Methylovirgula sp. 4M-Z18: one gene and its partner. The protein of the gene in region 1 interacts with the protein of each later gene in a pairwise test. Links are inferred from orthologs where the notes say so. Each region holds a gene or a part of one and is shown on either strand. Other genes may lie near its edges.

Region 1 (16,046 bases):
GTGTAGAAGGCGATTCGTTTGGTCATTGCCCCCGTCAGCTCCCTTAGGCGATGATTTTAGCCGAATTGCATTATCCGGCCTTTGCGGCACAGCATCAAGGCGCGCGCTGAGTTTGCACGCTGCTCTGCAGATTGGGAGTTGTGCCGCAGGCTCGGCGCCTTCTTTTGGACCGGTGACGATGGCGAGACGGTCAAGCCCGCTCACTCCTCGCCGCCTTCCAAACCTTCATCGTCGCCAGTATCGCTGATCCGCTCGACCGACACGACCTCTTCGTCCTCCGCCGTGTTGAAGACGATCACGCCTTGCGTCGAGCGTCCGGCGACGCGGATCCCGTCGACCGGGCAGCGAATGAGCTGACCGCCATTGGTCACGAGCATGATTTCGTCCGCATGCTCGACCGGGAAGGAGGCGATCAGGTCGCCGTTACGCGTGTTCACAGCCATGGCCACGATGCCTTTACCGCCGCGGCCGGTGACACGGTATTCGTAAGACGAGGTGCGTTTGCCGTAGCCGTTAACCGAAACGGTCAGAATGATCTGCTCGCGGGCCGACAATTCGCCGTAGCGTTCCTGCGAGATTGAAACGGCACCGGTCTCGGCCCCCTCTTCGCTTGCCTCCACCTCTTCGCCGTTCACCTCGCCGGCAATGGCGCGGCGCATCTTGAGATAGGCGGTCCGTTCCTCGCCGCTGACATCCACGTGGCGCAGGATGGCAAGAGAAATGACCTTATCGGCGTCCGCGAGGGTGACACCTCGCACGCCCATGGAATCGCGCCCCTTAAAGACGCGCACTTCCGGCACGGCAAAGCGGATGCACTGGCCCTTGGCGGTAGTGAGCAGCACATCGTCCAATTCAGTGCAGATCTGCACGTCGACAATGCCCTCGCCCTCATCGAGCTTCATCGCGATCTTGCCGGCGCGGTTCACCTGGGCAAAATCGGACAGCTTGTTGCGACGCACCGAGCCGCGGGTCGTGGCGAACATCACGTCGAGCGCGGCCCAGGCCGCCTCATCCTCGGGCAACGGCATGATCGTCGTGATGCGCTCGCCCTCTTCCAAGGGCAGCATGTTGACGAGCGCCTTGCCGCGCGATTGCGGCGCCGCCAGCGGCAAACGCCAGACCTTCTCTTTGTAGACCTGCCCGTGCGACGAGAAGAACAGAACCGGCTGGTGGGTCGAGGCGACGAACAGGCGGGCGACAAAATCCTCGTCCCGCGTCTGCATGCCGGCGCGGCCCTTGCCGCCGCGGCGCTGGGCGCGGTAAGTCGAGAGCGGCACGCGTTTGATGTAACCCGCGTGGCTGACGGTTACGACCATATCCTCGCGCTGGATCAGATCCTCGTCTTCCATATCGGCGTCGGAATCGCCGATTTGGGTGCGCCGCGGCGTCGCATAGGCGTCGCGCACCTCCTGCAATTCGGTCTTGATGATCGTCATCATCCGGATGCGCGAGCGCAGGATATCGAGATAGTCGGCAATTTCGGCCGCAAGCTTGTTCAACGCCTCGGCGATTTCCTCGCGGCCCAGGGCCGTCAAGCGTTGCAGGCGCAAATCCAGGATCGCGCGGGCCTGCGCCTCGGACAGCCGATAGGTGCCATCGGCGTTCAACGTGTGGCGCGGGTCGGCAATCAGAGTGATCAAAGGCTCCATGTCGAGCGCAGGCCAATCCCGATCCATCAAAGCGGCACGGGCGGTCGCCGCGTCCGGCGACGTGCGGATCAACCGGATTACCTCGTCGATATTGGCGACAGCGATCGCCAAGCCGACCTGGATGTGCGCCTGGTCGCGCGCCTTGCCGAGCAAGAACTTGGTGCGGCGGGTGACGACCTCTTCGCGGAACTCGACGAAAGCCGTGAGGAAATCGCGCAAGTTGAGCGTCATCGGCCGCCCGCCATTGAGCGCGATCATATTCGCGCCGAACGGCGATTGCATTTGCGTGAACCGGTAGAGCTGGTTCAGAACCACATCAGGCAGAGCATCGCGCTTGATTTCCATCACGATGCGCATGCCTTCGCGGTCGGATTCGTCGCGCAGCTCCGCGATGCCCTCGATCCGCTTTTCCCGCACGAGTTCGGCGATCTTCTCCACCAGGGTCTTCTTGTTCACCTGATAGGGAATTTCCGTGACGATCAGGGCCTCGCGATCCTTGCGCAGCTCCTCGACATGAACTTTCGCCCGCACCACGATCGAGCCACGCCCGGTGTGGTAGGCGGCCCGGATGCCAGCACGGCCGAGAATGATGCCGCCCGTCGGAAAATCCGGCCCCGGAATGATCTCCATCAGTTCGTCGACCGAAATCTCCGGCTTGTCGATCATCGCAATGACGGCGTCGATCACCTCGCCCAGATTGTGCGGCGGGATATTGGTCGCCATGCCGACCGCAATGCCGCCGGCGCCGTTGACCAAAAGGTTGGGAAAGCGTGCCGGCAGAACCGTTGGTTCCTGGTCCTTGCCATCATAGTTCGGCTGAAAATCGACCGTATCGAGCTCGATGTCTTCGAGCAGGGCCATGGCCGGTTTGGCGAGACGGGATTCAGTGTAACGCATGGCCGCCGGCGGATCGCCGTCGACGGAGCCGAAATTGCCTTGGCCGTCAACCAGCATCAGCCGCATGGAAAACGGTTGCGCCATGCGGACCAGGGCGTCGTAGATCGATTGGTCGCCATGCGGGTGATATTTACCCATCGCGTCGCCGACCGGGCGGGCGGATTTCACATAGGCTTTGTCCGGCGTGAAGCCGTTCTCGTGCATCGTGTAAAGAATGCGGCGATGCACCGGCTTCAACCCGTCGCGCACATCCGGCAATGCGCGGCTGACGATCACGCTCATCGCATAATCGAGATAGGAGCGGCGCATCTCGTCGGTGATGGAAACGGGCCGGATCTCGGAACCGTCCGAGCTCTCGGGTCTGTCTTGATCTTTGTCAGCCAAGTGCAACGAATCCTTGAGAAAATCGATTGCTTCTATGTAGCCGATTTTGGCCGGAAATGCTACTTTCCACGAGCGAAATAGAGAAGATATTTAATTATATATATCAATTAGTTATGTGAATTTTCTACACAAACTCCATATTACCGGTATCAAGGCTTCGGCAAAATCGCGAAAAGCGCAAGAATCGGCCAAGATTCTGCGCCGTCACGACGGCATGCAATAGGCCTTGGCCTTTCGGTTGCGCCCAGTCATGATATGGCTGAAAGATATGGGTTTCTGGTGCCACGACATGCTGCTCGACTACCTCAAAAGCGCCTTCGTCACACTTCTCGTGACTATCGACCCGCCGGGACTGGCACCCATTTTCATCGGCCTGACGCTCGGCATGGCGCCGTCGCAGAAGCGCGAAGTGGCGATGCGGGCGGTCATCATCGCCTTCGCCATCATGGCTCTTTTTGGTTTTGCCGGCGATATCGTGATGAAAGCGCTCGGCATTTCCTTGCCCGCCTTTCGCATCGCGGGCGGCTTGTTGCTGTTCTGGATTTCATTCGAAATGGTGTTCGAGCTGCGCGCCAGACGCAAATCGAACATCGCCGAGGAAGCCGTCACGATCGACCAGATCCGCAATGTCGCCGCTTTCCCGCTCGCCATCCCGCTCATGGCAGGGCCTGGCGCGATTACGGCGACGATTCTGTTAGCAGGCCGCGCCAGCGGCGATTGGTGGATGCTGAGCGGCCTGATGCTGGTCATTGCCGGCATCATGGCGATTACTTACGTTTGCTTCCGGCTTTCAGAGCAGATTTCGCGTTTGTTGGGCACGACCGGCAATATCGTTTTGACCCGCCTGCTTGGCGTCATCCTAGCCGCCCTTGCCGTGCAATTCGTCATCGATGGTGTCTTGAACATCGGCAAGTAACCTTACCCCGATCTATTTCTCCAGGAACTCGGAGATCTTGGGCGTGAGCGGCGCCATCAGGGCAACACCGTTGAGATGCCCCATCGGCCCCTTCACTTCCGCGACGTCCACAGGCGCGCCATTCGCGCGGATCGCTTCGGCCGTCGCCTGGATCCAGGGCGCGAGAAAAACCCGGTCATCGGAGGAGTAGATGATCAAGGTCTTCGCCTTTATCCGCCGCAGCCCCTCTGCCGCCGTCTTTGCGCCTGCTCCGGCGCCGGGCACGAAAGTTTGATTGGCTTTGACGAGATAGAGAAAATGATTGGCATCCGCCAGGGCGGCCCGAGCGCCCGCCGCCGCGTCGAGAGCCGCTTCGATCTTGAAGCGATTGTCGTAAGCCCGCAACGGATCCTTGCCCTCTTCGGCCCAAGCATCGCCAAAGCTCTTCTCCGCCCAGGGCGCGTCGTTCGCCTGCAGCGAGACGATTTTTAACGCCTGTTTCAACCCTTCGAGCGGCGCCTCCTTGCCGTAATAATCGCCGTTGTTCCATTTGGGATCGACGAGAATCGGCGCCGCCCAGACATTGAGCCAGGCCGTCAGCCACGGCCCTGGATCGGCCGCCGAAATCACCGGCATGATCCGCTCGACCATATCCGGATAGGACGCCGCCCATTCGTAGGTCTGCAGGCCGCCCATGGACGGCCCCATCACCGCATGCAATTTGGTGACGCCGAGGCTTTCGACCAAAGCCTTTTGCACTTTGACGAAATCCCCGATCGTCACGAGGGGAAAGCGCATGCCATAAGGCTTTCCCGTATCGGGATCGATGCTTGCCGGACCCGTCGTGGTCACCCGCGGATCGCCGACATTCAGGTTAACAAGCGTATCGGATGAAATGACGTAATATTTATTCGTGTCGATCGCCTTGCCGGGACCGATAATCGCATCCCAATAGCCGGGCAACCGATCGCTGGCGGCATATTTGCCGGCCGCATGACTGGTGCCCGAAAAGAAATGCGCGACCAGGATCACGTTCGATTTGTCGGCATTGAGCGTGCCGTAGGCCTCCCAGCCGATCTTGACGTTCTTGATCACCTTGCCGGAGACCGTGGTCATCTCCGGCAGTTCGAACACTCGCTTTTCGACAATCATGTCATCGGCACGCGCGAAATTGGGCAGGAGACCCGCGATAAAGACCAGCACGAGGGCAAAAAAGCGGGTCATCCGGCAGTCGCGCGAAGCGAAGATTAGAACGGAATGTCGTCATCCAGGTCGTGACCGCCAGCCGGGACAGGCGCCGGCGCGCTACGCCCGGGCGTGGCGGCGGCCCGGCGGCCTTCCATCGGCGACGACCGGCCGAAGCTGCCTCCGGACGAACCATGCTCCACCTCGCCGCCTCCGCTGCCTTCACCGCGGGAATTGCGGCTGTCGAGCAGCGTGAGCTCGCCACGGAACCGTTGTAGCACCACTTCGGTTACCCGGCGCTGATTGCCGTCCTTATCGGTATATTCGCGGGTCTGGAGCTGCCCTTCGAGATAGATCTTCGAGCCCTTGCGGACATATTGCTCCGCGACCTTGCCGAGGTTGTCGTTAAAAATCACAATGTTGTGCCATTCGGTCTTGTCCTTGCGCTCGCCGGTCGCCTTGTCGCGCCAGGATTCCGTCGTTGCCAGGCTGAAGCTGACCACCGCATCGCCAGAGGACATGCGCCGCACTTCCGGGTCGCGGCCGACGTTTCCGACCAGGATAACTTTATTGACACTGCCCGACATGGCTCTCTCCTTTTTGCCTCTCTTGCACGTGGCGCACCCTACTCCGCCGCACGGCCCTTTGCGCCGTCAGATTTAAATTTTCCACAGCGAGTATGTTCATTATTTGTTCCTATCATAAGTGTTTCCCTGCAACAAGCGGGGAAACGTCGCCGTCCTAAGATTTCAGCCGGCCGAAACCGCGGTCTCGATGTCGGCCGGATCAACCTCGCGATTGAGGCCGCTGCGCAATTTGTCCTGGTCGAGTTCGCCTTCCCACCACGCAACGATCGTGCATGCGACGCCATTGCCAACAATGTTAGTCAAGGCGCGGCACTCGCTCATGAATTTGTCGATGCCTAGCACGATCGCCATCCCCGGTACCAGCCGCGGATCGACCGCGGCAAGCGTCGCGCCAAGCGTAATGAAGCCCGCTCCGGTGACCCCGGACGCACCCTTCGACGTCAACATGGCAACGAGCACAATAGTGAGTTGCTGTCCGAGCGTCAGGTCGACGTTCAGCGCCTGCGCGATGAACAGGGTTGCCAAAGTCATATAGATATTCGTTCCGTCGAGATTGAAGGAATATCCCGTTGGCACGACCAGACCCACGACGGATTTGGAGCAGCCAAGCCGTTCCAGTTTCGCCATGAGCTGCGGCAATGCGCTTTCCGAGGATGAGGTTCCCAGGACGACCAGCAATTCGTCCCTGATATAGGCGAGGAACTTGAAGATCGAGAACCCGGCGATCCGGGCGATAATGCCCAGAACGACAATGATGAATAGGCCCGAGGTAAGATAGAACGTGCCGATCAACCCCAGCAGGTTCAAAATGGCGCCGGTACCATATTTGCCGATCGTGTAGGCCATGGCGCCAAAAGCGCCGATGGGCGCCGCCTTCATCACGATGGCGATCACGCCAAAAACGGCATGGGACATATCGTCGATGAAGGTGCGGAGCGAGGCGCTGCGTTCGCCCATAAACATCAGCGAAAAGCCGAAGATGATGGCGAACAGCAGGACCTGAAGAATGTCCCCGCGGGCAAAGGCGCCGACAACCGAATCCGGGATGATATGGAGCAGGAAATCGACGGATTTGATCTGCTTGTCCGGAGCAACGAACTGGGCCACCGCCTGCGCATTGGCGCCTGCTCCGCCGAACCCAGCGCCCGGGCGGAGCACATTGCCGATCACCAGGCCGATAACAAGCGCGAAGGTCGAGACGATCTCGAAATAGACCAGCGCTTTAATGCCGATGCGCCCGACTTTCTTGGCGTCCTGCACATGCGCAATTCCCGACACGACGGTGCAGAAAATGATCGGCGCAATCACCATTTTGATGAGGCTGATGAACCCGTCGCCCAGGGCCTTCAACCAATCGTTCGTCGCCAGCGCCGGGTCCAGCCAACCGAGGAGCCCACCCAAGACAATGGCAGTCAAAACCTGAATATAAAGCACCTTGTACCAAGGCTTCGAAGCCTTTGGTGCGTCCGCCGTCACGACCGATGCCACGCGTATCCTCCCCAATATTTAACGTCCCAGGCCCGGCACCCTCTCTCAATTTCACTGAGAATCCAGGCTGTTCCGCCCTCTTGTCATCAGCCATAAAGGCTTTGCACCCAGAGAACAAGCGGCTGAAGGCCGGTCGAACCGGGATGGCTCCTATTTATGGTTGCGGGAGGCGCTAAATCGCGGGTTTGCGCGTCCTGACAGAAACTGTCAGGAATGGTGCCATTTTGTTCCCCTCCCGGTCTCGACCTTGATCGCGGCTGCGCTTAGATTACATGTGCTATCCGTCGGACCAGGGCCGACCGCTACGAGATCCGTACATTCATGAAAGCCAAACCTTCGAAAGCCGGCGCGGGCCGCCGCGCCGCCGGTTCCGAGACCGATGCATTGCCGTTTCCGGCCAGTGATCCGCGCGTCATTTCCATCCGCGGCGCGCGGGAACACAATCTGAAGAATGTCGATCTCACCATCCCGCGGGACAAGCTGGTCGTGTTCACCGGGTTGTCGGGCTCGGGGAAATCCTCGCTGGCCTTCGATACGATCTATGCCGAGGGCCAGCGCCGCTACGTGGAATCCCTATCCGCCTATGCGCGGCAATTTCTCGAAATGATGCAGAAGCCGGACGTCGATCAGATCGACGGCCTGTCGCCGGCGATCTCGATCGAGCAGAAAACCACGTCGAAAAACCCGCGCTCCACCGTCGGCACCGTCACCGAGATTTACGATTATATGCGCCTGCTCTGGGCGCGGACCGGCATTCCCTATTCGCCCGCGACCGGCCTGCCGATCGAAAGCCAGACCGTCCAGCAGATGGTCGACCGCATTCTGGCAATGCCCGAGAAGACCCGCGCCTATCTGCTCGCGCCGGTCATTCGTGGCCGCAAAGGCGAATATCGCAAGGAAATCGCCGAATTCATGAAGCGCGGTTTTCAGCGGCTGAAGGTCGACGGCACGTTCTATGAAATCGCCGAGGCACCGACGCTCGACAAGAAGCTGAAACACGATATCGATGTCGTCGTCGATCGCATCGTCGTGCGGCCCGACATCGCCTCGCGCTTGGCAGATAGTTTGGAGACGGCCCTCGAACTTGCGGACGGCATCGCCGTGCTCGAACTCGCCGATGAGAAGGACGAGAAAGGCGAGGCCAAACGGGTCATGTTCTCGTCGAAATTCGCTTGCCCGGTTTCCGGCTTCACCATTCCGGAGATCGAGCCGCGCCTGTTCTCCTTCAATAATCCCTTCGGCGCCTGCCCCGTGTGCAGCGGCCTTGGCGCGCAGCAGAAAGTCGACGCCGATCTCGTGGTACCGGACGGCAAATTGACCTTGCGCAAGGGCGGCATCGCGCCGTGGGCCAAGAGCACCTCACCTTATTATACGCAGACGCTCGAAGGCCTCGGCAAGCATTTCAAGTTCCGGCTCGACACGCCGTGGGACGATCTGCCGAAGAAAGCGCGCGACGTCATTCTGTATGGCTCGGGCGATGACGAGGTGAAATTCTCCTATGACGACGGCCTGCGCGCCTATGACGTCAAGAAACCGTTCGAGGGCGTGATCAACAATCTCGAACGCCGTTATCTCGAAACCGAAAGCGATTGGGCGCGCGAGGAAATCAGCCGTTACATGGCCGCAACGCCCTGCCGCGCCTGCAATGGATATCGGCTGAAGCCGGAGGCCTTGGCGGTCAAAGTCGATCACCGCCATATTGGCGAGATCACCGATCTGTCCATCAAGCAGGCGGTGACGTGGGTCAACGAGCTGCCGAGCAAGCTCGATGCCAAGCGCAATGAGATCGCCGGACGGATCTTGAAGGAAATTCGCGAGCGGTTGACTTTCCTGCTCGACGTCGGCCTCGAATATCTCACCCTGTCACGTTCGTCAGGCACGCTGTCGGGCGGCGAAAGCCAGCGCATTCGCCTCGCCTCGCAGATCGGCTCGGGACTGACCGGCGTTCTTTACGTCTTGGACGAGCCGTCGATCGGCCTGCACCAGCGCGATAATGCCAGGTTGTTGGAGACGTTGCGCCGGCTGCGCGATCTCGGCAATACAGTGATCGTCGTCGAGCACGACGAAGACGCCATCCTGACCGCCGATTACGTGGTCGATGTGGGCCCCGGCGCCGGTATCCATGGCGGCAGCATCGTCAGCGAAGGCAAGCCCGACGAGATCATAGCCGATCCGAAATCCTTGACCGGCGATTATCTTTCCGGCCGTCGCATGGTCGCGACGCCGAAAAAACGGCGCAAGCCGGCACCCGGCCGCGCGCTCAAGATTGTCGGTGCGCGTGGCAACAATCTGAAAAATGTTACGACCTCGGTGCCGGTCGGTTTGTTCACCTGCATCACCGGCGTCTCGGGCGGCGGCAAATCCACACTGATCATCGACACGCTTTATAAGGCGGTCGCGCGCCGGCTCAACGGGGCGATTGAGCACCCTGCTCCGCACGATACGGTCGAAGGTCTCGAACATCTCGACAAGGTGATCGACATCGACCAGTCGCCGATCGGCCGTACCCCGCGCTCCAATCCGGCAACCTATACCGGCGCCTTCACGCCGATCCGCGAATGGTTCGCCGGCCTGCCGGAAGCCAAAGCCCGCGGGTACCAGCCGGGACGGTTTTCGTTCAACGTCAAGGGCGGCCGTTGCGAGGCCTGTCAGGGCGATGGCGTTATCAAAATCGAAATGCACTTCCTGCCGGACGTCTATGTCACTTGCGACGTGTGCAAAGGCAAGCGTTACGACCGCGAGACATTGGAGGTCAAGTTCAAGGAGAAAAGCATCGCCGATGTGCTTGATATGACGGTGGAAGAAGCCGCCGATCTGTTCAAGGCCGTGCCGACCATCCGTGATAAGATGGAGACGCTGAAACGCGTCGGTCTGGACTATGTGCATGTCGGCCAACAGGCGACCACCCTGTCGGGCGGCGAGGCGCAGCGCGTGAAGCTCTCCAAGGAATTGGCGCGCCGATCAACCGGCCGCACGCTCTATATTTTGGACGAGCCGACCACGGGCCTGCATTTCCACGATGTGAAGAAGCTGCTCGAAGTGCTGCATGAACTGGTGGATCAGGGCAATACCGTCGTGGTGATCGAGCACAATCTCGAGGTCATCAAGACCGCCGATTGGATCATCGACCTTGGGCCAGAGGGCGGTGACGGCGGCGGCGAAATCGTGGCCGAAGGCACGCCGGAAGACATTATCAAGGTCCCACGGTCGCATACCGGACGATTCTTGAAAGAGGTGCTGGACCGACGGCCGCTGAAGGCCAAGCAAAGCGAAGCGGCCGAGTAGAGTGGGCAGGGCCGTCACGATGATCGATTTCTTCTTCGGTGTCGGCAGTCGCTATTCCTATTTGGCCGCGGCGTAGATCGGTGGCATCGAACGGGAACATTACCGGTATCGTCGGCTCGTTCATGGGCGTGTCGGCATCGGAATATACGGTTCTCATAATCATCGGCCCGATTCTCGACAAGGTCTTCGTCGATCCGCGCTTTCACCGCGTCCATCACATGATGGCGACGCCCGAGGAACCGCACATCCACGATTGCAACTTCGCGCTGGTGCTACCGATCTGGGATATCATTTTCCGGACCGCACGCTACGATCTGACACCGCGCCAGTGCGGAGTCGACGACCCGACGATTGACGCCGACAATGATTATTTCTGGGCCGGACAACAATGGCGGACGTTCCGGCGCTTTTGGCGGGAGCTGACGAAGCGGCGCACGCGCCAAGAGGCGCAGGAACCGGAGCCTGCCGAGTGACAGCGATGCGGTCGCTTATTGCGATCGCATCGCTTGTGCCGAAAACCGGTAGCCACTTTTCGGTACGATGCGTTATTCCTCGTCCTGCTTGCGTAGCACCGCCTTGAGCACGTCACGCACGCCGATCGAACCGACAAAACGATTGTCGTCGTCGAATAGGGCGACGGGGGCGATATTCGCATTGTGCATCGCCAACATGACCGTCTTAAGCGATGTGCCGGGGCTTGCCCAATAGCAGGGCCGCTCGCCCGACGCGATCGGGTCGTCTGCCTTCAGACAATGCACCCAGGTTCCGGGGAGGCCATCGCGCTCCGCCGCAAGGACCTGGCGGTTTGCATCCAGTTTGAATCGGGTGGTCTTGCGTCGATCGAGCCAAACCCAACCGTCGCCGGCGCCCTCGAGGTCCCGCACGTCTCGCATCACATGCCAGGCCGTCAGCACGCTCAAGGGATTCACATTGGCGATGAATTCCTGAACATAATCGTTCGCGGGCCGCAAAACGATATCTTCCGGTCGGCCGGACTGGACGATGCGGCCACTCTCCAGAATGGTGATCGTATTGCCGATCTTGAGCGCCTCTTCCAAATCGTGGCTAACGAAGATGATGGTCTTCTTCAGTTCCGATTGCAGTTGCAGCAACTCGTCCTGCAATTTGGTGCGGATCAGCGGGTCGAGCGCCGAGAATGGCTCGTCCATCAGCAGGATCGGTGCCTCGGTGGCAAAGGCGCGGGCGAGGCCAACGCGTTGCTGCATGCCGCCGGAAAGTTCATGCGCATATTTGCCGGCCCATTGGCTGAGGCCCACCAATTTCAATTGCTTGTCGACGCGCTCTTTCCGTTCGGCCTCCGGGATGCCGGCGAGTTCGAGCCCGAAGCCCACATTCTCGGCAACCGTGCGCCACGGCAGCAGGCCGAATTGCTGGAACACCATCGCGACGCTGCCTTGCCGCACGTGCCGTAGCGTGTCTGCGCTGCAGGTGACGACATCGACCATCTCATTGCCGGCTTTCACCAGCACGGACCCGCGTGCCACTTTGTTCAGACCGTTGACCGCGCGCAGCAAAGTCGATTTGCCGGAGCCCGACAATCCCATCAGCACGCTGATCTCGCCCTCTTTCACCGTGAGGTTGCCGTTGGCGCAGCCGAGCACGGTGCCCGTCTTGGAAAGAATATCGGCACGCGTGCCACCGGCATCCAGCATTTTCAGCGCTTCGCTGATGTTGCTGCCGAACACGATGTCGACATTCTTGAAGTCAACTGCAATGTCGCTCATCAGTGCGCCTCCTTCACCCGGCAGAGGCGGTCGAGAATGATCGCCAGAATCACGATACAGGCGCCCGCCTCGAAACCGCGCGGAATGTTGAACTGGCCCATCGCGCGTACCACATCGACGCCGAGACCTTCGGCGCCGACAAGTCCGGCGATCACCACCATGGAAAGGCTGAGCATGATACATTGCGTGACGCCGGCCATGATCGTCGGCATCGCATGCGGCAATTCCACCTTCCACAACAATTGGCGCTTGGTCGAACCGAAAGCTTCACCAGCTTCCTTCAGCGCGGTAGGCGTCGAACTGATGCCCAGATAAGTGAGCCGGATCGGTGCCGGCAACGCGAAAATCAAAGTGGCGATCAGCCCGGGTGCCGCGCCGAGGCGGAACAAAGCGACCATCGGGATCAGATACACCAGGGTCGGCAAAGTCTGCATCATGTCGAGGATCGGGTGGATCACCCGGTACCACTTGGGCCGATGCGCCGACATCACGCCGACCGGAATGCCGATGACCATGGCAACTGCGGCCGACCAGGCGACGAGCGCCACGGTCTTCATCGTGTCTTCCCAATAACCCTGGTTCCATATGAACAGGCAGCCCAAAAGGATGAAAATCATCAGGCCTATTGAGCGGAAGCGCCAATAGGCGAAGACCAGGATGATCAGGATGATGACGGGCGGCGGTAGAAAGGTCAGCACCGTGGACGTTGCGCTGACCACGCTCTCGATGACGAGCCGCAACGGATCGAAGAACCACGTCGTGCAATAGCTCTGAAAGAATTCGATGACCACTTGCATCATGTGGCCAAAGGGCAGCTTCGTATCCGTTACCCAGTTGAACATGTCACCCCCTCATTCTGGCAATGATCAACGCGCCACCTGCCGCCCCTGAGGCTCCCTCCCAAGGAACACCTGCCACGACCAGAAACGCCCCAACTTCCCCAAATATAAAAGGGGAGAGCCATCGCCCTCCCCTTGCCACGGCTCTTACAGGCCGAGGCTCTTCTTGACCGCGGCAAGACCGGGCTGACCGTCGAAGGTGGTCACACCGGCAAGCCAAGCATCTAGAACGCCCGGATTCGCCTTCAAGTATTTTTCGGCAGCGGCCGGACCTTCCATCCCGTCACCCGTAATATAGTTCATCACGGTATTTTCGAGATCCACGTTGAACTTGAGATTGCCGACGAACTTGCCGGCATTCGGGCATTCGCCCGCCCAGCCGGCGCGCTCGTTGGTATACACGATCGCGCTGCCGAAGTTCGGGCCGAACGTATCGTCGCCACCGGTCAGATACTGGATCTTGAAATTGACGTTCATCGGGTGCGGCGCCCAGCCGAGGAAGACGATATCCTCTTTACGCGCCACAGCGCCCTGCACTTCGGCGAGCATGCCCTGCTCGCTCGACTCGACCAGTTTGAAGTCCTTCAGATTGTCCTTGTTGCCGTCGATCAGGCTCTGCACCAGGCGGTTACCGTCGTTGCCCGGCTCGATGCCATAGATCTTGCCCTTCAGCGAATCCTTGAACTTCGTGATGTCGCCGAAATCATGCAGGCCCTTGTCGTAAGTGTACTGCGGCACCGCGAGGGTGTATTTCGCCCCTTCCGGCAGATTGGCGCCGGTCTCGATCACCGACTTGTCTTCGATATAGGCCTTGCGGTCGTTTTCCATGCTCGGCTGCCAGTTGCCAAGGAACACATCGATGTCTTTGGATTTCATCGAGGCGTAGGTCACCGGCACGCTCAAAACGGTGGTCTTCGGCGTATAGCCGAGACCCACGAGAATCCGCGAGGCGATCGCCGTCGTCGCGGTAATGTCGGTCCAGCCGACATCCGAGAACTTGACAGTCTTACAGGCCTCGGGATCGCCGGCCAGCGCGGTACCCGACGTGGCACCCAGCGCCAAAGCAGCGGCGACAAAAATCTTCACTCCACGCGTCATTTAAATCTCCCCGAAAATGACGAACCACACGTCGTTGTGACTGCCGAAACGTCCTGCCGCAGATCCGCCCCTCCCTGGACGGGAAACATAGATTCACGGCTCTTCGTTCGGCCAAACTTTGCGCTTCAACTGATACAAACCCGATGCTTGATGAGAAGCGCGCGAGTATCCCGGCATCAGTCTTGGGCGCAATTAGACAATTGAACGGAACAATTGACAAGGTTATTCTCTTTGATTTTTCGAGGGAATTTTGTCTTGATCCGACCAAAAATTTCGTATTTCCCGGTTTTTCCAGACGCTCATTTGTGCCGCGAAAAATGGGCATCTATTATGCTTTTTCGCAATATATAAATTGTCTTATTGCATTAAAAAATCGCTGCATTTATACGCACGCGAACGAGCCGAAAACATAAGGCCGTCGCGACAGCTTGGGGCTGCGATCACTCTGAAAGAGGTCCTCTAATTATGGGTCTGATTGGTAAACTTGCAGCCGTTGCGGCTGTTATCGCTTTGGGTATTTCCGCGGCTGGCTGCAGCTCGACGGGCGAAGGCGCGGCCGCCGCGCAAGCCTCGATCACGGCGCAGGGTCCCAATCCGCGCGACAAGACGCCGGTTTGCCGCCGCTTGCACGGCGACGGGATCGTTCTGTCGGAACATATCCGCCAGAAACAAGGCGAAGTTGGCGCGAACGCCGCGTTCACCGCCGGTATCGCCGCATTGAGCCTGGCAAATTCGGACGGCCATCGTGTTGTGGTTGCTGACGCCGGCGGCGCCTCGCGCGACGACCTGTCGTATCTGCAGGGCCAAATGGCCGATGTGAACGGCCAACTCGTGGCGCACGGCTGCACGCCGATCACGTCGAACTAAGGTTGCAGGGCCACCTGCGTGGCAGGCGGCCCCTTTTTCCGAGGGAGCTTCCCTCTCGTCCGATTGCGGGCTATGACGGTTCAGCGGGCGGCCGGTTCGGCCGCAGCCTTTCCGATTTGAGGGAAAACGATGAAAACCGTCCACGTCTTGAATGGACCCAATCTCAATCTGCTCGGCACCCGCGAACCGGGGACCTATGGCGCACAGACACTCGCCCAGATTGAGGCCGATTTGCGGGCCCGGGCAGCGGCGCTCGGCGCCGATCTCGTATTCAAGCAATCTAACCAGGAAGGCGATCTTGTCACCTGGATTCAGGAGGCTGGTTCCGCGGGCCAACCGATCATTTTGAACGCCGCCGCCTATACCCACACGTCGATCGCGATTCATGACGCGATCCGGGGGGCCAAGGCCGAAGTCATCGAAGTACACCTATCCAACGTGCACGCGCGCGAGCATTTCCGGCACCATTCCTATATATCGGCTGTTGCCAAAGGGGTTATTCTCGGGTTTGGTCCGATGAGCTATAGGCTCGCGCTCGAGGCGCTGCTTGAAGGCGCAGCTTAAGAGATCACGCCGCGCGGGCTGGGGAATTTGTCGTATTTTAACAAAAACCTGCTGTCACTTTCCCGAGAACGAATACTTCGCGGCAAGACGTCATGACCTATTAAAGAGGCGATATGAAAAAACCGGCCAAGACACCATCCGCACCCAGGGCGGTGAGCGACAAGAGCATCGACGCAAACCTGGTGCGGGAAATTGCGGATCTGCTCACCGACACGGATCTTACCGAGATCGAGGTGGAAAAAGGCGATCTGCGCATTCGCGTCTCCCGCGCGGTGGCAGCCGTTGCGACTGCGGCACCGATGGCCATTCAACATCACGTTGCGCCGGCGCCGCAAGCCGCGCCTGCCCCGGCTCAGCCGGCCGCCCCGCCCGTGCCCGCGGCCGAGAATCCGGGAACGGTCAAATCGCCTATGGTCGGCACCGCATATCGCCGCACCAATCCGCAGGCGAAACCCTTCGTCGAAATCGGTTCGGTGGTGAAAGCCGGCGACAAAATCCTGCTCGTCGAAGCCATGAAGACGTTCAACGAAATTGTCGCGCCGCGTGCCGGCACGATAACCGCC
Region 2 (15,557 bases), 870 kb from region 1 along the record:
CCACGCCAGGGCCGGGAATTGCGGCGATTTTGGCGCGGGTGCTGGGGCACGGTCTGCGCAGCATCGCGCCGTTCATCGCCGGCATCGTCCTCGGCGACCTCATCTGGTTCACCATCGCCTCGCTCGGGCTTGCGGTGATCGCCCATACGTTTGCGATCCTGTTCACCGCCATCAAATTCGCCGGCGTCGCGTATCTTCTGTTCTTGGCCTGGAAAATGTGGCGCGCCCCCGCCGCATCCGCCGACGCGGCCGAGGCCCCGCGCTCCGAGCGGGGCTGGCGCCTGTTTTTGGGCAGTCTGTCGCTCACCCTCGGCAATCCCAAGGTGATCGTGTTTTTCCTCTCGATCATGCCGCTCGTGGTCGATCTCGACCATATGAGCCCGGCTGTTTTTGCCCAGATGGCGGGCGTGATGGTCTGCATCATCACCCCGGTTCTCGTCGGTTACGCCCTCGCCGCCGAGCGGGCCCGGCGCCTGTTCCGCTCGGCCAGAGCGATGAAAATGATCAATCGCGGCGCGGCCGGCGTCATGGCCGGCGTGGCTGTCGCCATCGCGACCCGTGGCTGAGTTTTTAAATTACTGATATATAACAGAAAAATGACACGTCGCGCGGTGCTCCGCGAGGTCGAAAATCCGTGCATTTCCGGGCCATTCGGGTTAAAAGGAACGAACTCGAATCAAACCTCTCGCGGGCGTCCGATTTCCCCGCCAAGCCCGGATCGATATGACTGACAATTACACCAACGACGACAACGGTTCCCCCGCTGCCTATGGCGCCGATTCCATCAAGGTGCTGAAAGGCCTCGACGCGGTGCGCAAGCGCCCCGGCATGTATATCGGCGACACCGATGACGGCTCCGGCCTGCACCACATGATCTACGAAGTCGTCGACAATGCCATCGATGAATCTTTGGCTGGCCATGCCACTCTGGTGACGGTGACGCTCAATCCCGACGGCTCGGTCTCCGTGACCGACAACGGCCGAGGCATTCCGACCGACATCCACAAGGAAGAGGGCGTGTCGGCCGCCGAAGTCATCATGACGCAGCTCCATGCGGGCGGTAAGTTCGACCAGAATTCCTACAAAGTGTCGGGCGGTCTGCATGGTGTCGGCGTGTCGGTGGTCAATGCGCTCTCCACCTGGCTGCGTCTGCGGATCTGGCGCGATGGGCAGGAGCATTTCGTCGAATTCGCCCATGGCGATGCGACCGCGCCACTGAAAACAGTGGGGCCGGCGCCGGAGGTCGATGGCAAGCCGAAACGGGGTACGGAAGTCACGTTCCTCGCCTCGCCCGAAACGTTCACGATGGTGGAGTATGATTACGCCACCATCGAACATCGCCTGCGCGAACTCGCCTTCCTCAATTCCGGCGTGCACATCGTTCTGACCGATGCACGCCACGCCGAAGTGAAGGTGGAGGACCTCTATTACGAGGGCGGCCTGGAAGCGTTCGTACGCTATCTCGACCGCGCCAAGGCGCCGCTGATCTCGAATCCCATCATGGTTTCGGGCGAGAAGGACAACATCTCGGTCGAGGTCGCCTTGTGGTGGAATGATTCCTACCACGAGAACGTGCTCGTCTTCACCAACAACATTCCGCAGCGCGACGGCGGCACCCATTTGGCCGGCTTCCGCGGCGCGCTGACGCGCCAGGTCACGGCTTACGCGGAATCGTCCGGCCTCGCCAAGAAGGAGAAGGTCGACCTAACGGGCGATGATTGCCGCGAGGGCCTCACCTGCGTCGTGTCGGTGAAAGTGCCGGATCCGAAATTCTCGTCGCAGACGAAAGACAAGCTCGTATCGTCCGAAGTGCGGCCCGTCGTCGAGAACATCGTCAATGAGACGTTGAACCAATGGTTCGAGGAGCACCCCAGCGACGCCAAGACCGTTGTCGGCAAGGTGGTGGAAGCCGCCGCGGCGCGCGAAGCGGCGCGCAAGGCGCGCGAACTGACGCGCCGCAAGGGCGCGCTCGACGTCGCCAATCTGCCCGGGAAACTCGCCGATTGTGAAGAGCGCGATCCGGCCAAATCCGAACTTTTCCTCGTCGAGGGTGACTCGGCAGGCGGTTCGGCGAAACAGGGGCGCGACCGCAAGTACCAAGCGATCCTGCCGCTGCGCGGCAAGATTCTGAATGTTGAGCGCGCGCGCTTCGACAAGATGCTGTCGAGCCAGGAAATCGGCACGCTGATCACGGCGCTTGGCGCCGGCATCGGCCGCGATGATTTCAATCTCGCCAAGTTGCGCTATCACAAGATCATCATCATGACGGACGCCGACGTCGACGGCTCGCATATCCGCACCTTGCTGCTCACCTTCTTCTTCCGCCAGATGCCGGAGCTGATCGAGAACGGCCACATTTTCATCGCCCAGCCGCCGCTCTACAAGGTGACGCGCGGCAAGTCCGAGCAATATCTGAAGGACGAGCGCGCGCTCGAGGATTTCCTGCTCACCGATGGCATCGAAGGCGCGGTTCTGAAGCTCCCGTCGGGCGAGGAACGCGCCGGCGCCGATCTGCGCGGCGTGGTCGAAGAGGCGCGCTTCATCCGGCAATTGCTGTCGTCGCTGCATCAGCGCTACGACCGCACGGTGGTGGAGCAGGCGGCGATTGCCGGCGCGCTGAAGCCCATCGCGCAGCGTGGCGAAGACGAGGCGGCGCGCCTTGCGAATGACCTTGCCGTGCGGCTCAACCGTTTGTCGGACGAGACCGAGCAGAATGGCGAATGCCGTGTCGAAAACGGCGGCTATATCTTCACGCGCGAAGTGCGCGGCGTGCGTCACGCCGCCGTTCTCGATGCGGGGCTGCTGGCCTCGGCGGAAGCGCGCAAGCTCGATGAGCACGCACGCTCGCTCGGCGACATTTACGCCCGTCCCGCAACGCTCCATCGCAAGAGTGTTGTCCATGCGGTCGCAGGGCCGAGCGCGCTTGTCGATGCCGTCATGGCGGCGGGACGTGAGGGCATCAAGACCCAGCGCTACAAAGGCCTTGGCGAAATGAATCCCGACCAGCTCTGGGAAACCACCCTCGACCGCAATGCCCGCTCGCTGCTGCAGGTTCGCGTGAAGGAAATGGACGAAGCCGATGATATTTTCGTCAAGCTGATGGGCGATGTGGTCGAGCCGCGTCGCGAATTCATCCAGACGAATGCGAGCGTCGCGAATTTGGACGTGTAGCTCCGCAAGGTGATGTCACCTAAAACTGACGGAGGGTTTGCGCGAAGCAAACCATCTCGTCGGTCGGGCCACGCAGGCCTGTAGGTATCGAGGTTCGCGCGACGCCGCCGGGCGCCTTTAATGCGCGCCCGGCCATAGCCTTGTCGATCGAGATCCAGAACGCCTCGAATGGTCAGGTGACCCGACCGAGGCGGTGATACAGATTCGAATATTTGACTGATTGCGGAGTGTCTTTCACTTCCTTCATGTAGTGCGTGATCGCCATTCTGATGAGTTCGAAATCCTCTTGCGAAAAGACTGCACGTGCCCGTTGGGGCTCCTGGGGTTTCGGTGCTTCAAGGGTCTTGGACATAATGCCTCCGCTGGTGCTGTGTCGTTAGTCGAATTGCTGTTGGCATTGGGCGGTGGTGGTCCACCGCGCATTTTTTCAATCACGCGGCGAACTGATTCATCGTGTTGTGTTCGCCGGCCGCCTTCAGCGCTGCCTCGCCGGAGAAATACTCCTTGTGGTCGTCGCCCAAGTCCGAACCCGACATGTTCTGATGCTTGACGCAGGCAATGCCTTGGCGGATTTCCTTGCGTTGGACATTAGCGACATAGCCGAGCATGGCTTGATCGCCGAAATATTCCTTGGCGAGGTTGTCGGTCGAGAGCGCCGCCGTGTGGTAGGTCGGCAACGTGATGAGGTGGTGGAAAATCCCGGCGCGTTGTGACGCATCGCGCTGAAACGTCCGGATCTTCTCATCCGCCTCGGCCGCTAGCGGCGTGCTGTCATAGTCTTCCGCCATGAGTTTCGCGCGGTCGTAGCCAGAGACGTCCACGCCCAGCTCCTTCCAAGCATCGAACACTTGCTGACGGAAATTGAGCGTCCAATTGAACGACGGCGAGTTGTTATAGACAAGTTTCGCATTCGGAATGACATCGCGAATCCTGTCAACCATGCCCGCGATCTGTTCGATATGCGGCTTCTCTGTTTCGATCCAGAGAAGATCAGCACCGTTCTGGAGCGCGTTGATGCAGTCCAAGACGCATCGATCGGCGCCCGTGCCTTCACGGAATCGGAACAGGTTCGAGCGTAGCCGCTTCGGGCGCAACACTTTCGCGCCGCGGGTGATGAGGACCTCGCCGTTCGTGTGCTCGCCTTGTGCAACTTCATCGCAATCAAGGAATGAGTTGTACTGATCGCCGATGTCGCCTTCGCTCGCACTGAATGCGATCTGCTTTGTCAGCCCCGCGCCAAGCGAGTCCGTGCGCGCGACAATGATACCGTCGTCGATGCCAAGTTCGAGAAAAGCATAGCGGCAGGCGCGGATCTTGGCGACGAAATCCTCGTGCGGCACCGTCACCTTGCCATCCTGGTGGCCGCACTGCTTCTCGTCGGAGACCTGGTTTTCGATCTGCAGCGCGCAAGCGCCGGCCTCGATCATTTTTTTGGCCAGCAAATACGTCGCTTCCGCGTTGCCGAAACCGGCGTCGATATCGGCAATGATCGGAACGACATGGGTTTGATGATTGTCGACCTGACGCTGCAATTGCGCTTCGCGCGCCCTGTCGCCAGCCGCGCGCGCCTTGTCGATGTCACGAAAGAGCATGGCGAGTTCGCGCGAGTCCGCTTGGCGCAGGAACGTATACAGCTCCTCAACCAGAGCGGGGACGCTCGTCTTTTCATGCATCGACTGGTCCGGCAGCGGTCCGAATTCCGAGCGCAGAGCCGCGACCATCCAGCCCGACAGGTAAAGGTACCGGCGCTCCGTCGAACCGAAATGTTTTTTAAGCGAAATGACTTTCTGCTGTCCGATAAATCCGTGCCAGCAGCCGAGCGACTGCGTGTACTTGCCCGGGTCTTGGTCATACGCCGCCATGTCCTTGCGCATGATTTTCGCCGTGTAGCGCGCGATGTCTAGGCCAGTCCGGAAGCGATTTTGCAGCCGCATTCTGGCAACGGCCTCGGGGGTGATTCCGGTCCAATTCTGGTTTTCCTCGATGAGCTTATCGGCCTCACCGACAAGGGTCTGATACGACATTGTTCCTCCAAACGTCTCATGTTGCGGTTGCGAGGGACTAAACGCCTGTTTGGTGCGATGCGGGAGGTCCTCTGATGTCACTCTGTCAAACTTTACAAATATTGGATGTAATGTTGTAATGATGTCATGGACAAGCACGGCGTCTATCTCGGACCCCGACTGCGGCGTCTTCGCCGCGATCTTGGGCTGACTCAGGCAAATATGGCGGCGGATCTTGACGTCTCGCCCTCCTACATCGCGCTCATGGAGCGGAACCAGCGGCCCGTGACGGCGGAGATCCTGCTGAGGCTTGCCAGGGCCTATAAGGCTGATTTCTCTGACTTTGCCGACGAAACAGGGCCCGATTTGATCGTTCGGCTCGAAGAGGTGATGCGCGACCCGATTTTCTCGGACATCGATGTCATGCCTTTGGAGATTGCCGACGCTGTGCACAGCTTCCCCGGCCTGGCGGAGGCCATGCTCCGGCTGCACACGGCTTACAAGGAAAATCAATTTGCCCTCGCGGATCGGCGACAGGAGACGCTCGCGGATGGTGTCGCTGTCCCAGGCGACCCAGTCGCCGCCGTGCGCGGCTTTCTTGCCGCGCGCCGCAATTGTTTTCCCATTCTCGATGCCGAAGCTGAGCGATTGGCCGCGAAAGTGGCGGATGCCGGGGGGCTGGTCAGCTATTTTAAACAACGGCATCAGTTGCGTGTGCGGCGGCTGCCCGTCGATGTTATGACCGGCTCGCTGCGGCGCTTGGACTGGCACCGAAAGGAGCTTTTGCTGGACGAGGCGCTCGATCCGGAAAGCCAACAATTTCAGCTTGCCCAGCAGCTCGCCTACCTTGAATTCGCGGAAAACATGCGGAGCGTCGCGCAGGAAGGTAATCTGGAGGGCGAAAGCGCCCGCCGCCTCGCCAATCGGGCGTTGGCCGCCTATTGCGCGGCGGCCATCATCATGCCCTATGCGGCATTCGCCAAAGCTGTCGAGGCGCGCCGCTACGATATCGAGGCTCTCTCCCGGCAGTTCGGAACGAGCTTCGAACAGACGGCCCATCGGTTGACCACACTCCAAAAACCGGGCCACGAACGCGTTCCATTCTTCTTCATCCGCGTGGACGGCGCTGGAAACGTTTCCAAGAGGCTCAACAGCGGCACCTTTCCCTTCGCGCGACACGGCGGCGGATGTCCACTTTGGACAGTCCATCAAGCCTTCAAGACGCCGGGCAAGATTCTGACGCAGTGGCTCGAATTGCCGGATGGCCAGCGCTTCTTTTCCGTTGCGCGGACCGTTGGTGCGGGAGGCGGCGCTTTTGAAGCGGTGCGCATGGAACGTGCCGTCGCGCTCGTGTGCGAAGCGAAGCATGCGGAACGCTTGATCTATAGCCGCGAGCATCCAGACCCGATAACTGCAACGCCGATCGGCATCACGTGCCGCCTGTGCCACCGCATCACGTGCATTGCGCGTTCCGAACCGCCGATCGGTCGCCAGATTCTCCCGGACGATTACCGTCGTACAGTCGCGCCCTTCGGGTTCTCCGATATGTGATACCAACGGTCACTCTTCGCGACCATTGTTATGAAATGAAATCTCGCGAAATTTTCTCTCGCGTAATCCGCGACTTCTGCCATTTTGTCATAAATCGCTGGTACGGCGAACGCGAATGATTTGCGAACAGCGTGGCAGGCACATGTCTTACGCGGGTTTAGGCCGCCTCGTTGCGGTTGTCGGCCCCTCCGGCACCGGCAAGGATTCCTTGATTTCCGCTGCGCGGGTGCGCTTGGCGGATGACCCGCGGTTTTGCTTTCCGCGCCGAGTCGTGACGCGCTCGATGCATGACGCGAGCGAGGACCATGACAGCTTGAGCGAAGCGGAATTCGCGCAAGCCGCGCGCGGCGGGCAGTTCGCGCTCGCCTGGCAGGCGCATGGCTATCACTATGGCATTCCCGTGCGGGTCTTGGACGAGGTGGCGGCGGGCCGCATTGTCACCGTGAATGTGTCACGCACGATGATTCCACAAATCGAAGATTTGTTCGCGCGCGTTCTCGTCGTGCATGTATCGTGTGATCCGGACATTCTGGCGCGCCGAATCGCCGCGCGGGGACGGGAGGATGCCGCCGAAATCAAGCGCCGTCTTGCGCGCGAGGCGCCGCTCAGCGTAACGAATGCCACGCTCGTCCCGTTGACCAACAATGGCACATTGGAGGAGGCTGCAGCCCGTTTCACCGCAATTTTGAGCAGCGCCTGATATCGAGTCGGAGCGGTTAGACAAGCGCCTCGACCGTTCCGATCTTAAGCGGCGCGCGGGCGATGATGCGAAACCGCTCCGTCGGCGAAGGCTGCTTGAAAAGCGCAAGGTCACGAAGCGTCACATAGGGGACGGAGACTTGCTCCGCATAGGCTTGCGTGAGCAGTTGCAAGGCTTCCGCGCGCTCTTCCGGATGCATCGGTCCGGTCAAGGTCATATGAAAGCGAAATTCCTCGAAGACGTAAGGATAGCCGTAGAGGTCGAGATATTTGATCTGCGTGGCAGTCAGCGGCGATTGCAATCGGCGATTTCGATCCGCAGCGGTAAGCGGTGCGCGGTAGGGTTCGAAATATCGGGTCACCGATGCGGCCAGATCCTGTACCGCTTGACTTGGCGCCGCGAAGGCAAGCGCGATGAATGGCCCCAGCGTCTTCACGCACAAGTCGGGCGTCTTCACGGCGATGGTTTGGGCGGCAAAGTCGCCGACAGCGGCCATCAGCTCCCTCTCGGATCTTCCCTCCCGCAAATGGAACGGCGCCTTCAGCGTGGCGTGAAAGCCATATTTGCGTGGGTCGGACGTCACCTCATGCCAAGGCTTGCCGCTAAGCTCCGGCAGGCGCCGCGGCAGGTCCGTACCGCTTTGCGCATCGTAGCCCAGCACGCCGGAGCCAAAATGCCAGAGTGGGTCGGTCGTTGCGGGCGCGTAATAGATGGCGTATCGCGGCTGGGTCATGTTCAGAACGCCAAAGTGCCATTGGACCAGACATTCGCGACGACGGGCGTGCTGCCGAGCGCGCGGAAGCGCAGGATATCGGCGCGCAGGCCCGGCTTGAGATGGCCGCGGTCGCGCAAGCCGACCATGTCGGCGACGTTCCGAGTGACCATGCCCATCGCCTTGGTGAACGGAAGGCCATAGGCATTGTGCAAGGTGAGTACGGCTTGCAGCAGGCTTGCGGGCACATAGTCGGACGAAAGGCCGTCGAGAACGCCGAGCGTCGCGAGCTCCGCGGCGGAGACGCCGCCGGAATGCGAGCCGCCGCGCACGACATTGGGCGCGCCTGCGATCGTGGCAAGGCCCGCCGCTTTCGCGGCTGTTGCTGCTTCCACGGTTGTCGGAAACTCCGAAATCACGGCGCCGCACGCGACGCCTTCCGCAACATCCTCTTCGGTCGTGTCGTCATGGGTGGCGATAGCAAGATCGCGTCCCTCGAACAAGGCCAGCAGAAGCGGCAGATTCTTGCGATGGTTTTCGGCGCCGACCGCCGTATGCAGTGCGACATTCTCCTCATATTCGGCAACGGTCTTTTCGCCGCCGCCGACATAGAAGCGCTTGAGATCATCGAGGTTGCGCCATTGCCTTTGCCCCGGCGTATGATCCATGAGCGACAGCAGCCGCACGAGGTCGTTGTTGACATAGGGTTCGACATCGCTGAGCAATTCGTCGCCGCTCAATTCGCAGCGCAGGTGAATTTTGTGATCGATGCGAAACGCCTGGACCGCAACGCCTTTTTCAACAGCATCGATCACATGCCGGAAAATGTCGCGCCGGTAATCCTTTTGACCGAAGACAGAGCCGATACAGATCGAGTCGTAGACGGTGGTCACGCCGGCCGCCGCCATTTGTGCATCATGGGCGAGCGCTGCCGCGAGGCCATCGGGCCAGAAGACGCCGGGGCGGGGCACGAAATGCTTCTCCATATTGTCGGTATGCATTTCGACGATGCCCGGCGTGACATAGTCTCCGCCGACATCCTGCGCCTGCGGCAGGGAACTCAGGCCCGTATCGACGGCCTGGATGCCGGCCTTGTCGAAGACGATGGTGCCGGTGCGGACTTCGTCTTCCAAAACGAGTTGGGCGTTGGTCAGAATCGTGGTCATGCGGCGGCCTTGTAATGGGTGAGATTGAGATAGCGCGTGGCGATACGTTCGCGCACCGCTTCGTCATGAAAGATGCCGACGATTGCCGCGCCCTGTCGCCGCGCGTCGCGAATGAGATCGACGACGACATCGCGGTTGGCGGCATCGAGCGACGCGGTCGGCTCGTCGAGCAGCATGATCGGCGCCGGGTCGGCGAAGCTGCGGGCAATGTTGACGCGCTGTTGTTCGCCGCCCGAGAAGGTCGCAGGCGCGAGCGGCCACAGACGTTCCGGCAGATTGAGACGGGTGAGCATGCCTTGCGCGCGTGCCGTCGCCGTTGCGTCGTCCCAGCCGCGGGCGAGCATCGGATCCTTGACGATGTCGAGCGTCGACACGCGCGGAATGACGCGCAGGAACTGACTGACGAAACTCATGGACGTGCGGCGGATGTCAAGCACACGCCGCGGCGTCGCCGTGACGATATCGATCATCTCATCGCCGTGTCGCACGAATACATGTCCTTGGCTCGGGCGATAATTGCCATAGAGAATGCGCAACAGGCTTGATTTGCCGACGCCGGACGGACCGCTCAGAATCACCGCTTCGCCGCGTTCGACAGTGAGATCAACCTCGGCAAAGACGGGCAATTGCACGTGATTCTGATGGTGCATCACAAAGCGTTTCGACAGGCCTGTGGCCTGCAGCATGATCGTCATGGCAATCTTCTCGCTCTTCTTCGTGACAGGCTGATTACGCCGCCAGAACGGCGGAGGTCAGCAATTGTGTGTAAGCGTGATGCGGATCGTCGAGCACTTGATCGGTGAGGCCTTCCTCGACGGCAATGCCATCCTTCATCACCATCAGCCGGTCGGTCAGCAGGCGTGCGACGGCAAGATCGTGGGTGACGATCACGGCCGCAATGCCGAGATCGCGCACCAGCACGCGCAGCAGATCGAGGAGCCGCGCTTGGACCGAGACATCGAGCCCGCCCGTCGGCTCGTCCATGAACACCAGGCGCGGCTGCGAGACGAGCACGCGGGCGATCTGCAATCGTTGCTGCATGCCGCCGGAGAATTGGCTCGGATGATCGTCGATGCGGCCCGCGCTGATTTCGACCCGTTGCAGCCAGTCGAGGGCCGCCGTGCGGATGGCACCGTAATGGCGTACGCCTTGGTCCATCAGGCGTTCGCCGATATTGCCGCCGGCACTGACATCCATGCGCAAGCCATCGCGCGGGTTTTGATGCACGATGCCCCATTGCGTGCGCATCATGTGCCGCCGCGCCGGTTCGGACAAAGCGAAAATATCGGTCAGCGTGTCATTCGCGCGGAAGCGAACGGCACCGGCACTCGGCATGTCGAGACCGGCGAGGCAGCGCAGCAAAGTCGATTTGCCGGACCCGGATTCGCCGACGATTCCGAGCACTTCGCCGGGCCAGAGCGTGAAGGAAATATTGTGGCAGCCGACGCGTGCACCGTAAAATTTGCTCAAGTGCTCGACCTGCAGCAAAGGCTCAGCGTCGGAGCCGATCCATGGCCGTCCGGTCATCGCTCGGTCTCCTCTTTGGCGAGATAGTGCAAGTCTTCGGCGTCGGCAAGTTGCGCACCTTTATGGCCCGCGGCGCGGCGGCCGGTGCAATAGTCGGTGTCTGAGCACACGAACATCCGCTTGCCGCGATCGTCGACGATGACTTCATCGAGATAGCTGTCGGCAGCATTGCACAAAGCGCAAGGTTCGTTCCATGTCTGCACCGTGAACGGATGATCCTCGAAATCGAGACTGCGCACCTCGGTGTGAGGCGGAATGGCATAGATGCGCTTTTCGCGGCCCGCCCCGTATAGTTGCAGTGCCGGCATGCGATGCAATTTCGGATTGTCGAATTTCGGAATCGGCGACGGTGACATGACGTAGCGGCCGTTCACGAGCACCGGATACGAATAGGTCGTCGCCACATGGCCGAAGCGGGCGATGTCCTCATAAAGCCGCACATGCATCGAGCCATATTCGCTCCAGGCGTGCATCTTGCGTGTTTCGGCTTCGGACGGTTCGAGCTTGCGCAAAGGTTCTGGCTGCGGCACTTGAAAGACGAGAATCTGCTGCTCGGTGAGCGGCTGTTCCGGCACGCGGTGGCGTGTCTGAATGATGGTCGCCTCGCCCGTTGCCTCCGTGGTCGCAACGCCGGTGACGCGCGCGAAGAAACGGCGGATCGAGACCGCATTGGTCGTGTCGTCGGCACCCTGATCGATGACTTTCAAATGATCGTTGGGGCCGATCAACGCCGCAGTGATCTGAATGCCACCGGTGCCCCAGCCGCGCGCCAGCGGCATTTCGCGGCTGCTGAACGGCACCTGATAGCCGGGAATGGCCACCGCTTTCAGCAAAGCGCGGCGGATCATGCGCTTGGTCTGCTCGTCGAGATAGCCGTAATTATAATCCGGATCATGTTTCTGCGCGGCTTGCGCGGCGGGCACGCTCGTGTTCATGCATCTGCCTCCAGCTTGGCCCCGACGCCGCGTTCCTGCTGCTCACGGCGGATCTTGCGCAGCAACTCGAGCTCGCCTTGGAAATCGACGTAGTGCGGCATCTTGAGATGTTCGACGAAACCGGCGGCTTCGACATTGTCGCAATGGTAGAGGACGAATTCCTCCTGCTGCGCAGGATACTCCGCGCTTTCGCCATAGGAGCCCGCTTTGAGCGCGCGGTCCATGATCGCCATCGACATGGCCTTGCGCTCGGCATGCCCAAACGCCAGCCCGTAGCCGCGCGTGAATTGCGGCGGCACGTCCTTGCCGCCTTGAAACTGATTGACCATCTGGCATTCGGTGATGGTGATGTCGCCGAGGTCGACGGCAAAGCCGAGTTCCTCGGGCACGAATTCGACCGCTACGTCGCCGAGACGAATTTCGCCGGCGAAAGGATGGTTGCCGCCAAAGCCGCGCTGGACCGAATAGGCGAGGCCGAGCAGGAATCCCTCGTCGCCGCGCGCCAGAGTCTGCAGGCGCACGTCGCGTTCGGCGGGAAATTCGACCGGATCGCGGGTCAGATCAAAGGGGCGCGGGTCGCCGTCCGGAGGGGTCTCGGGTTCCATCAGGCCCTCTTCGCCCAGAATGTCGGGCACGCGCGGCATTGCCTCTTTGATTGTGGCATCCGCGTCCACGCCTGCCGTGCCGAGCGATTGAACCGGCCATGCCGGTTGCTCCGCCAGAAGCGTAAAATCGAAGAGGCGGTGGGTGTAATCGTAGGTCGGGCCGAGCATCTGGCCGCCCGGGAGATCCTTGTAGATCGCCGAGATGCGGCGGTGAATGGTCATCTGCGCCGTGTCGAGCGGCGCGGACGAGCCGACGCGCGGCAACGTCGTGCGATAGGCGCGCAGCAGAAAGGCCGCCTCGATCGCATCGCCCTGCGCCTGCTTCAGCGCGAGCGCGCCGAGGTCCTGATCGTATAGCGAGCCTTCGTTCATGACGCGCGCAACCGCAAGGCTCATCTGCTCGCGGATTTGCGCGACGCCGAGCTCCGGTACGTCCGGATCGCCGCGCCGTTTCGTGGCGATCAAATCATGGGTCGCACGGATGGCGGCCTCGCCGCCTTTGACCGCAACATACATTATGCGGCTCCTTTCGGCATGGAGATCTGGGTCGAACGCGGCAGGCCGAAAAGCCCGTCGCCCGACGCGAAGAGAAAATCGACGCCCAGGGGAAAGCGCGCTTGATTGGCGGCCGTTTGTGCCCAGAAATCGGCAGGCAGGCCTTGCGGCGCGGCAATCGCGGACCCGTCAATGCCAGGCCCGCGCAGCACGACCGGTTCGCCGCCGTCGAGCGAAGAGCACAGAAGGATCAGCGTTGCCGCCCGGTCGGGATAGCGGTCCTCGCCGGAATCGAAAGCGCTGAGTGGCGGGTTGTCTGCCGCCCCGTCGAGAAGGGCGAAACGCGCCTCGGCGACGTTGCGCGCCACGCGTGCGCCGGTATGGAAGGTGAGCCAGCGCGGCGCGGCGCCGGCGCTGAGCGCGGCCGGCCACCAGACCGGTGTCTCGTGGTCGGCAAGGGTCAGCAGCATTGCCGCCGCCGCGAGGGGAAGCTCGTCCGGCGGCTGGAGCCGCAGGTCGTTGAGCGCGAAAATCCGGCCGGGCGTGGAGAGGGCGCCGAGAACCGCGCGGAAGACTTTCTGCGCGTCGAAGACGGGCGCGGCAAAGCCTTGCGTCAAATCCTTCTGCGTCTCCATCAGCCGTCGCCTCGTACCAGGGTGAAGAAATCGACTTTCGTCGCAGCGGCTTGACGCCGGTCCTCGGCGCGCGCCGCCTCCTGTCGCGCGGCCAAGGGGGCGACGGTCTCGTTGAGCAAAACCTCTTGCCGCTCCGGCGCCTGCAGCAGGGCATCGAGCAAGGCGGCGAGGCGCGCTTTGCGCTTGTCGCGGCCAAGCGCGTAGGAAAAGCCGACCTGACCCTCGTCGAGTCGGACCACACAGCGCGTCAATGTGGCCTCGCCGAGATTGAAGCGCTGGCCGCTCCCGCCGGTCCGCCCCTCGACCATCAGCGTGGCGCATTCTGGCGCCTTCAACATCTGATGGGGCGGCTCGCCGCCGAGCCGATGGAAAATGGCCTCCAGTTCCGCCTGGGTGGCGCGCGCCAACACCGCCATCCAGCGCTGGCGCGGGGTCCTGTCGGGTGGGGACACAGCGGTCATTGACAGCTCCAAGTCCGGATCTTAAAACGCCAAAAGGTCTAGACCTTTCGAGTAACGTCTTTATGACACAGGACGCCCCGGCAGAAAAGCCCGTTCCGAATGGAGGCGGCATTCCCCCATCCGGCGCAGGGCCGGCTTGGAAGACGATCGCCGATACGCTGCTCGCACGGATTCGCAGCGGCGAACTCGCTGAGGGCGATGCGCTGCCGACCGTGCTCGATCTTGCCGAGGCCCATGGCGTCAACCGCCATACGGTGCGCCGCGCCTTTCATCATTTGCAGGAGCAGGGCTTCATTTCGGTGGAGCAGGGGCGCGGCAGCTTCGTGCGCCAGCGCCCGCTCCTCTATCGGCTGGGGCGGCGCGTGTCGTTCAGCGCCAACTTGCGCGGCGCCGGCATTGCCGCATCAAACCGTCTCTTACTGAACGCGCGTTCGATCAGCGCGCAGGCCGATGTGGCGGCCGCGCTCAAGCTGCCGTCCGGTACATCCGTCTGGCGGTTTCAAACCCTGAGCGCTGCCGATGCAAAGCCCGTTTCCTTTTCAATCCACCACGTGTCGGCCGCGCGCTTTGCGGGCTTGCCGGAAGCCATCGTGCGCGCTGGCGCGTCGATCACCGCCATGCTGAAATCCTACGGCATCGAGGATTATGAGCGCCTGTCGACGCGCATTCTCGCGCGCGGCGCCGGCAAGTCCGAGGCGGCGCGGCTGGACATCGCCGTCGGTGCGCCGATTCTTGTGTCGATCAGTATCGACGGGCTCGGCGATGGCACGCCGCTGCATCTGGTGGAAAGCGCGTTCAATCCGGAGCGCATCGAGTTCTTGCTGGCGCGCGAGGGGTTTTGAGCACGGTCGTTCAGACGACCGGCTTGTCGCCGATGATGGCGAAGCGCAGCCGCGTGGAAATCACATCGACCATTGCGACGATCACGAGCAGCATCAGGATGAGAAACGCCACTTGCTGCCATTCGTCGGTCTTGATCAGTTCCGACATATAGGAGCCGATGCCGCCAGCACCGACGATGCCGATCACGGTCGCCGAGCGGATATTGGACTCGAAGAAATACAGCATCTGGCTCGCAATGACCGGCAGAACCTGCGGGATGAGGCCGAGCCGCACCGCCTGCAGATGCGAGCCGCCGGTCGACATCACGCCTTCGCTCGCCTTCCTGTCCGTCGCTTCCATCGCCTCGGAAAACAATTTGCCGAAGCCGCCGAGATCGGAGCACATGATCGCGAGAACACCGGCGAAGGGGCCAAGGCCGACGACTTTGATCCAGATCAGCGCCCAAACGAGCGTATCGATGCCGCGCAATGTATCGAGGCTGCGGCGCGTCAGAAAGCGTAAAATCCCGCTGGCCATGACGTTGCGCGCCGCCGCCAGGCTCAAGGGAAAAGCAAGCACCGCCGCAAGCAGCGTGCCGAGCAGCGAAATCGCCAGCGTTTCGCCGAGCGCGTAAGCGAAGAGGCCGAAGCGCTCCCACGTTCCGGGGTTCGGCGGCAGCATCAGGCGCGGGATCATGCCGAGACGACCGAGGCCCGAGACGATCCGCTCCGGCGAAAAATCGAGATGCGCCAGGCTGAACAGCAGAAGGGCGGC

Evidence for each region.
Region 2: the proteins of gyrA (region 1) and gyrB interact in binary tests that used the Escherichia coli proteins (3 or more experiments, as listed by UniProt). The link is inferred for Methylovirgula sp. 4M-Z18 from one-to-one orthologs.

The regions. Positions count from the first base shown.
Region 1 is NZ_CP149574.1:2,160,721-2,176,766, forward strand. Bases 1-3,259 are described here. They hold gyrA (DNA gyrase subunit A), read right to left. Parts: upstream 2,931-3,259; coding sequence 201-2,930; downstream 1-200. Other genes in these bases: coaD (pantetheine-phosphate adenylyltransferase), read right to left, coding at 1-26; V9T28_RS10050 (MarC family protein), read left to right, coding at 3,181-3,259. In the rest of the region: more of V9T28_RS10050, read left to right, coding at 3,260-3,846; V9T28_RS10055 (E22 family MetX-like putative esterase), read right to left, coding at 3,859-5,049; ssb (single-stranded DNA-binding protein), read right to left, coding at 5,073-5,597; C4-dicarboxylate transporter DctA, read right to left, coding at 5,760-7,091; excinuclease ABC subunit UvrA, read left to right, coding at 7,407-10,370; V9T28_RS10075 (sterol desaturase family protein), read left to right, coding at 10,451-10,843; choV (choline ABC transporter ATP-binding protein), read right to left, coding at 10,916-12,115; V9T28_RS10085 (ABC transporter permease), read right to left, coding at 12,115-12,957; V9T28_RS10090 (choline ABC transporter substrate-binding protein), read right to left, coding at 13,102-14,052; V9T28_RS10095 (hypothetical protein), read left to right, coding at 14,518-14,919; aroQ (type II 3-dehydroquinate dehydratase), read left to right, coding at 15,049-15,483; accB (acetyl-CoA carboxylase biotin carboxyl carrier protein), read left to right, coding at 15,597-16,046. UniProt on the Escherichia coli protein: A type II topoisomerase that negatively supercoils closed circular double-stranded (ds) DNA in an ATP-dependent manner to maintain chromosomes in an underwound state.
Region 2 is NZ_CP149574.1:3,020,077-3,035,633, reverse strand. What follows is about bases 341-3,447. They hold gyrB (DNA topoisomerase (ATP-hydrolyzing) subunit B), read left to right. Parts: upstream 341-723; coding sequence 724-3,171; downstream 3,172-3,447. Other genes in these bases: V9T28_RS14020 (hypothetical protein), read right to left, coding at 3,344-3,447; V9T28_RS14030 (LysE family translocator), read left to right, coding at 341-566. Outside these bases: more of V9T28_RS14030, read left to right, coding at 1-340; more of V9T28_RS14020, read right to left, coding at 3,448-3,523; V9T28_RS14015 (isocitrate lyase), read right to left, coding at 3,603-5,195; V9T28_RS14010 (helix-turn-helix domain-containing protein), read left to right, coding at 5,322-6,725; phosphonate metabolism protein/1,5-bisphosphokinase (PRPP-forming) PhnN, read left to right, coding at 6,868-7,425; V9T28_RS14000 (DUF1045 domain-containing protein), read right to left, coding at 7,442-8,158; V9T28_RS13995 (alpha-D-ribose 1-methylphosphonate 5-triphosphate diphosphatase), read right to left, coding at 8,161-9,303; phosphonate C-P lyase system protein PhnL, read right to left, coding at 9,300-9,998; phosphonate C-P lyase system protein PhnK, read right to left, coding at 10,033-10,830; V9T28_RS13980 (alpha-D-ribose 1-methylphosphonate 5-phosphate C-P-lyase PhnJ), read right to left, coding at 10,827-11,765; V9T28_RS13975 (carbon-phosphorus lyase complex subunit PhnI), read right to left, coding at 11,762-12,886; phosphonate C-P lyase system protein PhnH, read right to left, coding at 12,886-13,500; phosphonate C-P lyase system protein PhnG, read right to left, coding at 13,500-13,961; phosphonate metabolism transcriptional regulator PhnF, read left to right, coding at 14,024-14,803; phosphonate ABC transporter, permease protein PhnE, read right to left, coding at 14,814-15,557. UniProt on the Escherichia coli protein: DNA gyrase negatively supercoils closed circular double-stranded DNA in an ATP-dependent manner to maintain chromosomes in an underwound state.